Azoarcus olearius: one gene and its partner. The protein of the gene in region 1 interacts with the protein of each later gene in a pairwise test. Links are inferred from orthologs where the notes say so. Each region holds a gene or a part of one and is shown on either strand. Other genes may lie near its edges.

Region 1 (7,830 bases):
CGACCGGACCTGTTGCAGCGCGATGACGTGTCATCAAACTTTCAAAGTACTGACATACATTCGTTCGCGGTCAATCGGAGCGAAAAAAATGCCTGCCAACATTCTTCTGGTCGAGGACGAGCCGGCCATCCAGGAACTGATAGCCGCCAACCTCAGCCGCGCCGGCCACCATGTGGTGCGTGCGGCTGATGCGGAGGCCGCCCAGCGCCTCGTGCGCGACGCCTTGCCGGACCTCGTGCTGCTGGACTGGATGCTGCCTGGCATGTCGGGTATCGACTTCGCGCGCCGCCTGCGCGCGGAGGAACGCACCCGCGAGATTCCGATCATCATGCTCACCGCCCGCGGCGAGGAGCAGGACAAGGTCGCCGGCCTCGAGACCGGTGCGGACGACTACATCACCAAGCCGTTCAGCCCGCGCGAACTCGTGGCACGGATCAAGGCGGTGCTGCGCCGCCGGGCTCCCCAGGCGACCGAGGATGCGGTCGAACTCGGCGGCCTGCGCCTTGATCCCGCCACTCATCGCGTCACCGCGGGTGAGCGGGCGTTGTCGCTCGGGCCCACCGAATTCCGCCTGCTGCACTTCCTGATGACGCACGCCGAACGGGTCCATTCGCGCGCCCAACTGCTCGACCAGGTGTGGGGCGACCACGTCTTCGTCGAGGAGCGCACGGTCGATGTCCACATCCGCCGCCTGCGCTGCGCGCTCGAGCCGTCCGCCCACGACGCGCTGATCCAGACGGTCCGCGGCAGCGGCTACCGTTTCTCGGCCCAGGTAGACGTCACCTCGGCGACACGCTGAGCCGTCGTCAGCATTCTTCGGAGTTCACGCCATCCGTTCCACCACCTACATCTGGACCGGCGCGCTGTCCCTGCTGCTCGCGCTGCTGGCCGTGGCCGGACTCGCCGCGCTTGTCGGCGGCAGCCTCGCGGCCCTGCTGGCTGCGCTCGTGGGGCTGCTGGCGGCCGGCTGGTACCACCTCGTCAACCTGTACCGGCTCGTGCAATGGACGCGCGAACCCGTCGGCACCCCGCTGCCACGCGCCGCCGGAACCTGGGGCAAGGTATTCGCCGACATGAGCCGGCGCTCGCGTCTTGCCTACGACATGCGCGAGCGGCTGGCGGCAACGCTGGATCGCTTTCGCGACGCCAGTCAGGCAATGCCGGACGGGGTGATGTACCTCGCCGAAAGCGACACGATCGAATGGATGAACCTGAAGGCCGAGCAGCATTTCGGACTCGACCACACGCGCGACATCGGCGCGCCGGTGACCAATCTGGTCCGCCAGCCGGCCTTCGTGCAGTACCTGCATGGCGGGCATTACGAAGAGTCGCTCGTGCTGCCCTCGACCCGCCCGGGCGGACTCACGCTGCAGGTCCAGGTGATTCCGTTCGGCGATGGTCAGAAGATGGTGCTGTCGCGTGACATTTCGCAGCTGGAGCGGCTGGAAACCATGCGGCAGGACTTCGTCGCCAATGTGTCGCACGAGTTGCGGACGCCACTGACGGTTGTCGGCGGCTTTCTCGAGACCCTGATCGACGGCGCGGGCGATTTCGAGCCGGACGACGTGCAACGCTACCTCCGGCTCGCGCTCGAACAGTCGAACCGGATGCGTCACCTGATCGAGGACTTGCTGACGCTGTCCGCGCTCGAGACCGGCGCGCCGGCACCTGCCGAAGAAAGGGTCGCGGTGGCGATGCTGGTCCGCGACGTCTATGCCGAGGCCGAGGCGCTGTCGTCCGGGCGTCATCAGCTCAGCCTGGTGCTCGACACCGACGCGGTGCTGCTGGGTAGCCACAAGGAACTGCGCAGCGCATTCGCCAACCTCTGCAGCAACGCCGTGCGCTACACGCCGGACGGGGGCAGGATCGAAGTCGGCTGGCGGCAGGACGACGCCGGTGGCGAATTCTGGGTGCGCGACGACGGCATCGGCATCGATGCCCAGCACATTCCGCGTCTGACCGAACGCTTCTACCGCGTCGACCGCGGCCGCTCACGCGAAACCGGTGGTACCGGGCTGGGGCTGGCCATCGTCAAGCACATCCTCACGCGCCACCAGGCCGAACTGCACGTGGTGAGCACTCCTGGCGCCGGTAGCCGCTTCAGCGTGCGTTTTCCGCGCGCGCGGCTTACGCAACCGAAGGTGGCAGCGCTTCGAAGCTGACCTGATCGAAGTTCGCCCCGCGCAGCACCAGTTGTTCGAGCCGGACCTGGCTGGACTTGCCCTCGACGTGGATTTCGATGACCGCGCTCGGGTGGTACCAGCGGCTGGGCAGCACCAGCGACGGGCCGGTTTTCAGCGCCGGGGTCGCGGGAAGCAGAAAAGCCTGATGGAACGGTGAGCGCCCGCTGTGCAGGGACACCGGACGGGCGGCCACCAGGGACGGCACACCGGGCAGGACGTGCACGCCCGCTTCGAGCAGACCGTCGGCGCGATACATCAACCAGCTGACGTGGCCGAGCAGGAAGCGATCGCCGTCCTGCGGGCGCACGCCGACCAGCTGATGGTGTTCCAGTCTTTCCGCCCGCGGTCGCTGCTGCAGCCGGAAGCCACCCACGGACTGATCGAGGATCTCCCACTGCTCGCAGACGAAGCCGAGCTGCTCGGCCTCGTGCTGGCGCAACGCCTCGCGCCGGGCAGGATCGTCGGCCTGCGGCGCGCGCTCGCCGAACGTCAGCAAGTTCATGTCGCTGTTCAGGCTGGACGCGACGCCATAGGTGCGCGGCTGGGTGAAAACCTTGCCGTCGACGTGAAACCCGATGGCGAGCCAGTCGCCGGTCAGTTCGACCTGGCCGCGGCTGCCACGGCGAGGAAAGCGGCGCCCGGCCGAGGCCAGCCCCCAGGGGCGGTACAGCGAGAGCAACAGGCGGTTGCCCGCTTCCACGGTGCAATCTTCGCCCAGCCCGAGCGACGCCGGCTTCAGGCCCTGCTTGAACTGCGCCAGCACCGCGCGAATCTGGCCGGCTAGCGTGCTGCCGTCGAAGCGGCGCAGGCGCGGCGAGGCCGGCAGCAGGCCGAGGGGGCGAAGACCGTGGTCGGCGCCGAGGTCCACGCCGTAGAGGGTGGGTTTCTGGCTCTCCGGCGTCCCCAGCGCGCAGTAGGGCGCGAAGCGCTGTGCCCAGCGGCATATCCAGGCCAGCTCACGCTCGGTGCGTCCAAACGGATTGGCGAGGTCCACCAGCAGGACCGCGACATAGGCTTCGAGCGTGCTTTGCGCCTTCCACACCTCGTTGAGCGAATCCGCCACCCTGATCTGGGCGAGATCGGCCTCTTCGGCGGCCGCGAAGCATTCGTGCGCCTCTGCCCATTGCCCCGCCGGTACTGCGCGATGGGCGCGGAAATACTCGACGACGCCCTGACCTGCGTAATGCATGCGACGCTGGAAGAGCAGCGCGCGCTGGTCGTCCAGCGTACCGTCGCGCGCGTCGTGCCGCACGATGCGGGCGTACGAGCGTGCCAGGTTGCGCCATAGGGTCACCACCCGCAGCAGGATCTCGTTCTCGAGGCTGTCCGGCGGCAGCGGCTGCGCGGTGTAGCGACGGGACATCTCCGCCTGCACGCGCGCAATCATCGGTCGTGCCGCCTCGAGCACCTCGAGGTGCTGGTTGGGCGGCGGCAGTGCGTCGAGCATGCCGAACACGACCGTCGACAGGGCCGCGTGGGTTTCGTCGACGTTGGAGGCATGCAGGCGGTGCAGCAGGTTGAGGCATTCGGCCGCGTTGCGATAATCCATGGAGGCTCCGATCGTGGCGGGGTGGAGCGTCAGCGCGCGTCGAGGGCGGCCTGGACTGCACGCGCAAGCACAGCGGTGTCCGGGCCGGGGTGGGCCACGCCCTCGCGCTGGGCCGGCCCCCACACGGATTCGGGGAAGTGGCGGTCGTCGGCAAAGCGCGGGATCACATGCCAGTGCAGGTGGGGCACCATGTTGCCGAAGCTGGCCAGGTTGATCTTGGCCGGTTGCATCAGCTGCCGCAGCGCCGCTTCGGTGGCGAAGACCACGTCCATCAGGTGGCGCCGGTCGGCGGCCGCCAGGTCGGTCATCTCGGCCACATGGTCGCGCCACACCACGCGACAGAATCCTGGATGGGCGGCATCGTCGACGCGGATCACGCTACAGCGTTCATCCTGCCAGACGAGCTTGGCACGGTCGATCTGGCACAGCGGGCAATCCACTTGCATGGCGGGCAAACCTGGCCGGAGGGGATGCCAACTTTAACGCGCCGGCATCGGCGTGGATAAGGAAAATTTACGCACTTCGGATGGGGGTGGCGCAGGGCGGGGCGGCCACCGTGGGCAGCATCCCGAGTTCGTCGGGCACGCCGTGGCGGAACGACATCAGGGTGCCGGACGGCATCCGGTGCCAGGTCTCGTTGTCGGTCAGCGGAATGGTCGCAATCACCGCCACCCGGTCGTTGGGCGTGGTGACCTCGCTGAAGTCCACCGCCAGGTCTTCGTCCGCCAGATGGGCCAGCGCAAACGGCGCTTGTCGCAGCACGTAGGCGAGGCGCGAGGAGCAATGGGCAAACAGGCGCTCGCCGTCCGACAGCAGGAAGTTGAATTCGCCGTGGCGGCCGATCGCGGTTGCCAGTTCGGCCAGGCAGGCGTGCAGCGCGGGCGCCGGCGGCGGGCGGTCGCCGAAACGGCGGGCGAGTTCGTCGAGGATGTGGCAGAACGCGGTTTCGGAGTCGGTGCCGCCGACCGGCTGAAAGCGGCCGGACAAGGCCGGCGCGTAGTTCAGCAGGTTGCCGTTATGGGCGAATATCCAGTAGCGCCCCCACAGCTCGCGCTGGAACGGGTGGGTGTTTTCAAGCCGGATCTCGCCCTGGGTCGCCTTGCGGATGTGGGCGATGACGTTGAGCGAGCGGATCGGGTATTGCCGCACCAGCTCGGCGACGGCGGAGTCGGCGCTGGCGCAGGGATCGAGGAACAGGCGCACGCCCTTGCCTTCGAAGAACGCGATGCCCCAGCCGTCACGGTGGTGGTCGGTCAGGCCGCCGCGGGCGCGAAAGCCGGTGAAGGAAAAGCAGATGTCGGTGGGCACATTGCAGTTCATGCCCAGCAGCTGGCACATGGCGGGCTCCGGCGGCGAACGGGAGTTCGATTATAGGCGCCGGGCTGGCTGCCGCCGTGTCCCTCAGCGGCGCTGCATGCCCTTCATCATCGCGTCGAGATCGATGCCGCCGACGCCCTGGCGCACGATGTCGCCGGGTTTCTGGCCGGGCTGGCATTCGCCCAGCCAGCGCGAATCCTGCCGCATCGTCATGCTGGCCATGCCTTGCAGCGGCGGGTTGTAGGTGCTGTACAGCTCACCGCTGTAGCGGGTGGTGAAGTCGCCGGTGAAGCTGCCGCGCAGGTTGGCGAGGCTGCCTTCGATGCGGCACACCGCGCTGAAGGTGCTGCGTTCGCCTTCGCGGCGCCAGGTCTGCTGCTCGCAGCCGCCCTGCTTGCCGCCGCGCTGGTACAGGATGTCGTCGGTGTTGGGGCCGACGCACATCTGCAGCATCTGGGTGAGGCCGCCGAGTTCCACCAGCGTGGTCTTCATTTCCCACAGGCCGGGCTTGCGGCGCGGCATGTCGGCCGGCGGCTCGGCCAGGGTGGGTGCGGCGACGAGCGCGGCGAGCGCGCCGGCGAGGATGGAAAGTCGGCGTTGCATGGGACGGCTCCGGTGCACAAGCCGGCAGGATAAGCAGTGCGGCCAGGCAAGGAAACCGCGCCGGGGTAAGCGCAGGTTTCGGCCGCCAGCGCTCAGCCGGCCAGCTTCTTCTTCAGCAGTTCGTTGACCTGGGCCGGGCTGGCCTTGCCCTTGCTCGCCTTCATGACCTGGCCGACCAGGGCGTTGAAGGCCTTGTCCTTGCCGGCGCGGAATTCCTCGACCGACTTCTGGTTGGCGGCGAGCACTTCGTCGATCATCGCTTCGATCGCGCCGCTGTCGGTGACCTGCTTGAGGCCCTGCTTGTCGATGATTTCGTCAGCACTGACGCCTTCGCCGTTCCACAACGCCTCGAACACCTTCTTGGCGATCGCGTTGGAGATGGTGTTGTCGGCGATGCGCGCCACCAGGCCGGCGAGCTGGGCTGGCGATACCGGCGACACGGCGATGTCGAGTTCGGCCTTGTTGAGGCGCGCGGCGAGGTCGCCCATCACCCAGTTGGCGCAGGGCTTGGCGAGCGCGGCGCCGGCGGCGTCCACGGTGGCCTGGTAATACGTGGCGACTTCCTTGGACGCGGTGAGCGTGGTGGCGTCGTAGGCGGAGAGGCCGAGCTGCTCGATGAAGCGGGCCTTCATCGCTTCCGGCAGTTCCGGCATCTCGCCCTGCACCCGCGCCTTCCATTCCGGCGAAATCACCAGCGGCAGCAGGTCCGGGTCGGGGAAGTAGCGGTAGTCGTGGGCGTCTTCCTTGGAGCGCATCATGCGCGTCTCGCCGGTGTCCGGATCGAACAGCACGGTGGCCTGCTGGATGGTGCCGCCGTCCTCGATGGTGTCGATCTGCCACTGCACCTCGTAGTCGATCGCCTGCTGCAGGAAGCGGAAGGAGTTGAGGTTCTTGATCTCGCGCCGGGTGCCGAACTGCTCTGCGCCCTTTTTGCGCACCGAGACGTTGGCGTCGCAGCGGAACGAGCCTTCCTGCATGTTGCCGTCGCAGATGTCGATCCAGCGCACCAGCGCATGCAGCGTGCGGGCGTAGGCCACGGCTTCCGCCGACGAGCGCATGTCGGGTTCGGAGACGATCTCGAGCAGCGGCGTGCCGGCGCGGTTGAGGTCGATGCCGCTCATGCCGTGGAAGTCTTCGTGCAGGCTCTTGCCGGCGTCTTCTTCCAGATGGGCGCGGGTCAGGTTCACCGTCTTCTCGTAGGCGTTCTCACCTTCGCCGACGCGGATGGTGATGGTGCCGCCCTGCACCACCGGCAGCTCGAACTGGCTGATCTGGTAACCCTTGGGGAGGTCGGGGTAGAAGTAGTTCTTGCGCGCGAACACGCTGGTCGGCGCCACCGTGGCGCCGATCGCGAGGCCGAAGCGGATCGCGCGTTCGACCGCGCCGCGGTTGAGCACCGGCAGCACGCCCGGCAGCGCGATATCGACCGCGCTCGCCTGGACGTTGGGTTCCGCGCCGAAGGCGGTGCTGGCGCCGGAGAAAATCTTCGACGCGGTGTTGAGCTGGGCATGGACCTCCAGCCCGATGACGACTTCCCAATCCGATCTGCTCATGTTCGTTTCCGTTGTTTCAGGCGGTGCACGGCCAGGGTCGGGCCGGCACGTTGCGCGTCAATTGCATTGTCCGCTCGGGCGGTCCACCAGGATGGGCCACACGTACTCGAAAGTGCCCTTGCTGCAGCGGTTGGCGCACTGGGTGAAGGCGACCGTGACCTGGTCGCCCTGTTCCCACATGCGCACCGTGCAACCGTCGCGGGCCCGCAGTTCCACATGGGTTTCGGCCGGCACCTGGCGGAAGTCCGCCAGATCGAAATGGCAGCTGCCGCGGCGTGGCACCTCGACATTGGCGGCGAAGCCGCGCACCTGCGACGCGCTGACGTCGAGCCGGGTGGAGGCCGCGTAGCCGGCTTCGTCGCGGAAGGTGCAGTCGGCCTGCACCGTGAGCGGCCGGATCGGCATCGGCTTCAGGCGGCCGCGGGCGGCTGTCGGCGCTTCTTCCATCTCTTCGGCTTCCTGCCGGGTGGCCGGCTCGGTTCCGGCCGGGGGCGTCGCGCAGGCCGCCAGCCACAGCGCTAACCCGGCTGCGGCGATGCGGCCGGCGAGGCGGAGGGCGAAGCGGGCCATGGGCGTTACTCGGGGCGCTGCAGATGCCAGTCGCTTGCCTGCTGGTACTGGTGTG
Region 2 (5,706 bases), 3.0 Mb from region 1 along the record:
GCAGGCGCTGCTCGGGCGGCAGGCTTTCGCGCAGTTCCGGCGGCAGCCCGCGGCTCTCGGGACCGAACAGGAAAGCGTCACCCGGCCGGAAATCCACCGTGTCGTGGCGGCGCTGCGCGCGCGTGGTCAGTGCAAAGACGCGACGCTCGCCGAGGAAGGCGCGGCACGCCGGCCAGTCCGCGTGCACGGTCACGCGGGCGAGGTCGTGGTAGTCCAGCCCGGCGCGGGCGAGCGCCTTGTCGGTCAGCACAAAACCGAGCGGCTCCACCAGGTGAAGGTGGCATCCGGTATTGGCCGCCAGGCGGATGATGTTGCCGGTGTTCGGCGGAATTTCGGGTTCGAACAGGATGATGTGGAACATGGCGCGCTGTCGTGCTTCCGCGGCGCGGAAAGCGCGCACTGTAGCTCAGCCCGGCGGGGGTGTGCGGGCGATGACGAGATTGTCGACCCGCTCCGCACCCCGCCGCTTGAGAATGCGCGCCGCTTCGCTCAGCGTGGCGCCGGTGGTCATCACGTCGTCGAGCACCAGCACGCACCGTCCGCGCAGGTCGGTCGCAGAATCGAATGCGCCACGCACGTTGCGCTGCCGCTCCTCACGGCTCAGCCCCGACTGCGTGGGAATGTTCCGCACCCGTTTGAGTGCCGACAGTTCCAGCCCCACGCCGAGCGCCCGCGCCAGCGGCCGTGCGATCTCCACCGACTGATTGAAACCCCGCTCGGCCAGCCGGGCCGGATGCAGCGGCATCGGTAGCACCATGTCGATATCCGGCGGCAAACCCCGCCGCAACGCCACCGCCGCGAAGTAGTCCGCCAACCCGAGGCGGTGCCGGTACTTGAGAGCGTGCACCATCCGATCGACTGGAAACGCGAACGCGAACAGCGCCACCGTCGAATCGAACGCGGGCGGGTGCTGAAGACACTCGCCGCAGCGCCCTCCACTAGCGACCGGCACCGCGCAGCACGGGCAGGCCTGCGCGGGCGCGCCGGGCAGTTCGGCCTCGCATGCCGTGCAGATGGCCCGCCCGGCAGCGGGCGCCCCGCACAGGAAGCAGTCCTGCGGGATCAGCGCATCGACGACGAAATCCAGCAGCCGCAACAAGGTCTTGGGTTGATTTGACAAGCTTTCGAGCGATGAATGAACATGTCGGGCTTCGCATTAGAGTCCGGAAACCGAGTTATGACAACGACCTTGACCGCCCCCACCCCCGCCGCCGCGGAGGCGCCCCGCAAGAAATGGACGGTGGCCGAGGTGCAGGCGCTGTTCGACCTGCCCTTCCTCGACTTGGTGTTCCAGGCCCAGCAGGTTCACCGCGCGCACTTCGCCGCCAACGAGGTGCAGCGCTCCACGTTGCTGTCGATCAAGACGGGTGGCTGCTCGGAAGACTGCGGCTACTGTTCGCAGTCGGCACGCTACGACACCGGCCTGGAACGCGAACGTCTGCTGCCGCTGGACGAGGTGCTCGAGCACGCGCGCGCGGCCAAGGCCAAGGGCTCGTCCCGCTTCTGCATGGGTGCCGCGTGGCGTGGTCCCAAGGACAAGGACATGGCGCCGGTGCTGGAGATGGTGCGCGAAGTCAAGAAGCTGGGGCTGGAAACCTGCGTCACGCTCGGCATGTTGAAGGAGGGACAGGCCGAGCAGCTCGCGGAAGCCGGACTGGACTATTACAACCACAACATCGACACCGCGCCCGAGTTCTACGGCCAGATCGTCACCACCCATACGCTGCAGGACCGCCTCGACACGCTCGACAAGGTCCGCGATGCCGGCATCAACGTGTGCTGCGGCGGCATCGTCGGGATGGGTGAAACCCAGACCAGCCGCGCCGGCCTGATCGCCCAGCTGGCCAACATGACCCCGCCGCCCGACTCGGTGCCGATCAACAACCTGGTCGCGATCCCCGGCACGCCGCTCGCCGACGGCGGCAAGATCGACGGCTTCGACTTCGTCCGCACCATCGCCGCGGCCCGCATCACCATGCCCACCAGCTACGTGCGGCTCTCCGCCGGGCGCCAGCAGATGAGCGACGAGATGCAGGCGCTGTGCTTCATGGCCGGCGCCAACTCGATCTTCTACGGCGAACGCCTGCTGACCACCGACAATCCGGAATCCGACCGCGACGACGTGCTGTTCGCACGCCTCGGCCTGCGTTCGGTGTGATGGCCGCGGCCGACACCGACTTCCACCTCGACCGCGCCCTGCTGCGGCGGCGCTTCGCGGCCGCAGCAGGGCGCTACGACGAGGCCGACGTCCTGGCGCGCGAAATCGCGCGCCGCATGGACGAGCGCCTCGACTACATCCGCCACAGCCCGCGCCGTATCGTCGACCTGGGCTGCGGCACCGGCGCCGACCTGCCGCGCCTGGCTGAACGCTACCCTGACGCCCATCTCGTCGCCGCCGATTTCGCTGCCCCCATGGCCTCGCACGCGCTGCGCCGCCAGGCCGGGACAGTGCGCCCCGGCGGCTTGCTGCGGCGCCTGCTTGGCAGCATGCCGCGCCAAAGCGCACTGGTCGCCGAGGCCGGCGCCCTTCCGTTCGCCCGCGCCAGCGTCGATCTGGTGTGGTCCAACCTGCTGCTGCCCGCGCTCGACGATCCGCTCCCGGTCCTGCAGGAAGCCCACCGCGTACTGGAAGTCGGTGGCATGCTGATGTTCTCCACGCTCGGGCCCGACAGCCTGAAGGAACTGCGCGCCTGCCTGCCCACCGCGGCCGGCGAGCGCGTGCATCGTTTCATCGACATGCATGACATCGGCGATGCGCTGGTGAAGGCCGGGTTTTCCGACCCGGTCATGGATATGGAGATGCTGACCATGACCTACACCCGGCTCGACGACCTGTTCACCGACCTGCGCACCGCCGCTGGGGGCAACGCAAGCACGGCCCGTCCCCGCGGTCTGACCGGGCGGCAGGGCTGGGACGAAGCGCGCGCGGCCTACGAAAGCCTGCGCCGCGACGGCCGCCTGCCCGCCACCTTCGAGGTCATCCAGGGCCACGCGTGGAAAGCGGCACCGAAGACGACCGAGGACGGGCGCAGCATCGTGCGCTTCCAGCCCCGCCCGCCGCGCACCGGAAGCTGAGCGGACAATGACGCTTCGCACCGGTGCGCCGACCTGGCTGTTCGACCTCGACAACACGCTGCACAACGCCAGCCCGCACATCTTTCCGCACATCAACCGCAGCATGACCGCCTACCTGGAGCGCTACCTGGCGCTGACCACCGAGGAGGCGAACCGGCTGCGGATGCACTACTGGCAGCGCTATGGCGCCACGCTGCTCGGCCTCGTCAAGCACCACGGCACCGATCCGCGCCACTTCCTGCGCGAAACGCACCGCTTCGAGCGCCTGCACAAGATGATGGTGTTCGACCGCGCGCTCTCGAACATGCTGCGGCGCCTGCCAGGACGGAAGATCGTGTTCTCCAACGCGCCGCAGGAATACGCCGAGGCCGTGCTGGAACTGATGGGCATCCGCCGCTGCTTCAGCGGCGTGGCCGGCATCGAGCAACTGCACTTCCACCCCAAGCCCGGCATCCGCGCCTACCGCACCCTGCTGCACGACTATCGGCTCGACCCGCGGCGCTGCGTGATGATCGAGGATACGGCGGCAAACCTGCGTACCGCGCGCCGCCTCGGCATGCGTACGGTGCTGGTGGGTCGCGGGCTGGGCAAGCCTGCGTATGTGGACGTGAAGATCGCCTCGATTCTCGACCTGCGCCGCGCCAGCGCGGCCCTGCTAGCCTGAAAGGCCTGACGGGAGCGCCAGCTCCATGAACTCGGCCCCCGCGCCATAGCCCGCCGGCAGGCGCGCGTCCCCACCCCTGCCCCTCGCACTCACGAATCCGCGGCGCGCCCAGAACCCGCGGGCGTCAGCAAGCGCCACCAGACAGATCCGTTCCAGCCCGGACGCGACCGCCCGCGCCCGTACCCGATCGAACAGGCGCGCAGCGATGCCGCCTCCCCGTCCGGCGGGGACCACTGCAAGGTCGTGCAGGAACATCGCACACGCATCGGCGGGAACATCTGACAGGGCCGTGTGCAGCGGCGGCGGCATTGCGCCCCAGGGATGCGAGAACACGTAGCCGAGCGCGCCCTCACCGTCGTCGGCCACCCAGCACGCGGCCGGCGCCAGGCGCAGCTTGGCGCCAAGCACCGCCGCCGACTCCTGGTAGCCGTCACCGTAGGCCAGACGCTGCACCGCAAGCACCGCCGGCAGATCGGTTTCAAGCATCGGCCGGACTCGCACCGGCGATGCCTGCGCCAACCCAGCGCTCAACACCGGCCCTTGAGCCAGCGCGCCGCATCCAGCGCGTAATAGGTCAGGATGCCGTCCGCGCCCGCGCGCTTGAAGGCCAGCAGCGCTTCCAGCGCACACGCCTCTTCGACCAGCCAGCCATTCGCGACCGCGGCCTTGATCATCGCGTACTCACCGCTGACCTGATAGACGTAGGTCGGCACCTGCAACTCGTGCTTCACCCGGCGCACGATGTCGAGGTAGGGCATGCCCGGCTTCACCATGAACATGTCGGCGCCCTCGTCGATGTCGAGCGCCACCTCGCGGATCGCCTCATCGCTGTTGGCCGGATCCATCTGGTATGAGTACTTGTTGCCCTTGCCCAGGTTGGCGGCCGAACCGACCGCGCTCCGGAAAGGCCCGTAGAAACTGCTCGCATACTTCGCGCTGTAGGCGAGGATGCGGGTGTTGATGAAGCCCGCCTCCTCCAGCGCCCCACGGATGGTGCCGATACGGCCGTCCATCATGTCGCTCGGCGAAACGATGTCGGCGCCGGCCGCGGCGTGGGACAGGGACTGCTTGACCAGCGCCTCGACCGTCTCGTCGTTGAGGATGTAGCCGGTTTCGTCGATCAGCCCGTCCTGGCCATGGGTCGTGTAGGGGTCCAGCGCGACGTCGGTGATGACGCCCAATTCCGGAAAGCGGGCCTTCAGCGCACGGATGGCGCGCTGGATGATGCCGTCCTCGCGCCATGCGATCGCCCCGTCGGCGGTCTTGGCGTCCGCGTGCGGCACGCCGAAGAGATCGAGCGCGGGAACGCCCAGTTCCAGCGCCTGCTCCGCCACCCGCAGCAACTCGTCGATGGAGAGACGCTCCACGCCCGGCATGGAAGCGACCGGCTCACGCCCCGCCTTTTCGTGAACGAACACCGGGTAGATCAGATCGTCGGTCGTCAACACGTTCTCGCGCATCAGTCGGCGCGAGAACTCGTCGCGGCGCATCCTGCGCATGCGGGCGGCTGGGAAAGGGCTGGTGGGTCGCATAGATGTCCTGTTTGAGTCGAGGTCCGCCCCGCCCGCCAGCGTTTGCGACCCTGAGGTGCAACCCTGAGGCCGCGCGGGACACATTCCGAAACGCCCGCGGCCGGGAACTTCAAAAATCCAGCACCCTCATAACAGGCAGATGGTGCTGAGCCGTCTCCCGCTTCACCTCCCTGAGCGGGTGCCTTGACCCCCTGTCAAGGCATTTCACCCCCGGCTTCATCCCCTTTGGCCGGGGGTTTTTGTATTTACGCGCCGGCGGGCGCCTCGCCCTCGGCCGCGGCGGGCACAAGCCAGCCGGCGACGACCTTTTCGACCTCTTCCACGCCGGTTTTCTTGAGGCTGGAAAACAGCTGCACGCTGACCTGATCGCCATAGCGGGCGGTCAGTTCGGCCCGCACGGCGAGCAGCGTGGCATTGGCGGGGCCGCGCGAGAGC

The links. Proteins that work in one complex are often made in the same cells at the same time.
Region 2: the proteins of dqs_RS00890 (region 1) and bioB interact in binary tests that used the Escherichia coli proteins (3 or more experiments, as listed by UniProt). The link is inferred for Azoarcus olearius from one-to-one orthologs.

What each region holds. Positions count from the first base shown.
Region 1 is NZ_CP016210.1:196,603-204,432, forward strand. What follows is about bases 3,159-5,936. They hold dqs_RS00890 (class II glutamine amidotransferase), read right to left. Parts: upstream 5,071-5,936; coding sequence 4,246-5,070; downstream 3,159-4,245. Other genes in these bases: dqs_RS00880 (hypothetical protein), read right to left, coding at 3,159-3,732; dqs_RS00885 (HIT family protein), read right to left, coding at 3,762-4,172; dqs_RS00895 (DUF3617 domain-containing protein), read right to left, coding at 5,134-5,652; gatB (Asp-tRNA(Asn)/Glu-tRNA(Gln) amidotransferase subunit GatB), read right to left, coding at 5,745-5,936. In the rest of the region: phosphate regulon transcriptional regulator PhoB, read left to right, coding at 89-799; phosphate regulon sensor histidine kinase PhoR, read left to right, coding at 891-2,162; more of dqs_RS00880, read right to left, coding at 2,128-3,158; more of gatB, read right to left, coding at 5,937-7,205; dqs_RS00905 (hypothetical protein), read right to left, coding at 7,263-7,775; Asp-tRNA(Asn)/Glu-tRNA(Gln) amidotransferase subunit GatA, read right to left, coding at 7,781-7,830.
Region 2 is NZ_CP016210.1:3,180,751-3,186,456, forward strand. Bases 325-3,167 are described here. They hold bioB (biotin synthase BioB), read left to right. Parts: upstream 325-1,177; coding sequence 1,178-2,158; downstream 2,159-3,167. Other genes in these bases: dqs_RS14560 (tRNA (cytidine(34)-2'-O)-methyltransferase), read right to left, coding at 325-361; dqs_RS14565 (ComF family protein), read right to left, coding at 407-1,096; dqs_RS14575 (methyltransferase domain-containing protein), read left to right, coding at 2,158-3,075; dqs_RS14580 (pyrimidine 5'-nucleotidase), read left to right, coding at 3,083-3,167. In the rest of the region: more of dqs_RS14560, read right to left, coding at 1-324; more of dqs_RS14580, read left to right, coding at 3,168-3,739; dqs_RS14585 (GNAT family N-acetyltransferase), read right to left, coding at 3,731-4,225; hemB (porphobilinogen synthase), read right to left, coding at 4,267-5,271; yihA (ribosome biogenesis GTP-binding protein YihA/YsxC), read right to left, coding at 5,517-5,706. UniProt on the Escherichia coli protein: Catalyzes the conversion of dethiobiotin (DTB) to biotin by the insertion of a sulfur atom into dethiobiotin via a radical-based mechanism.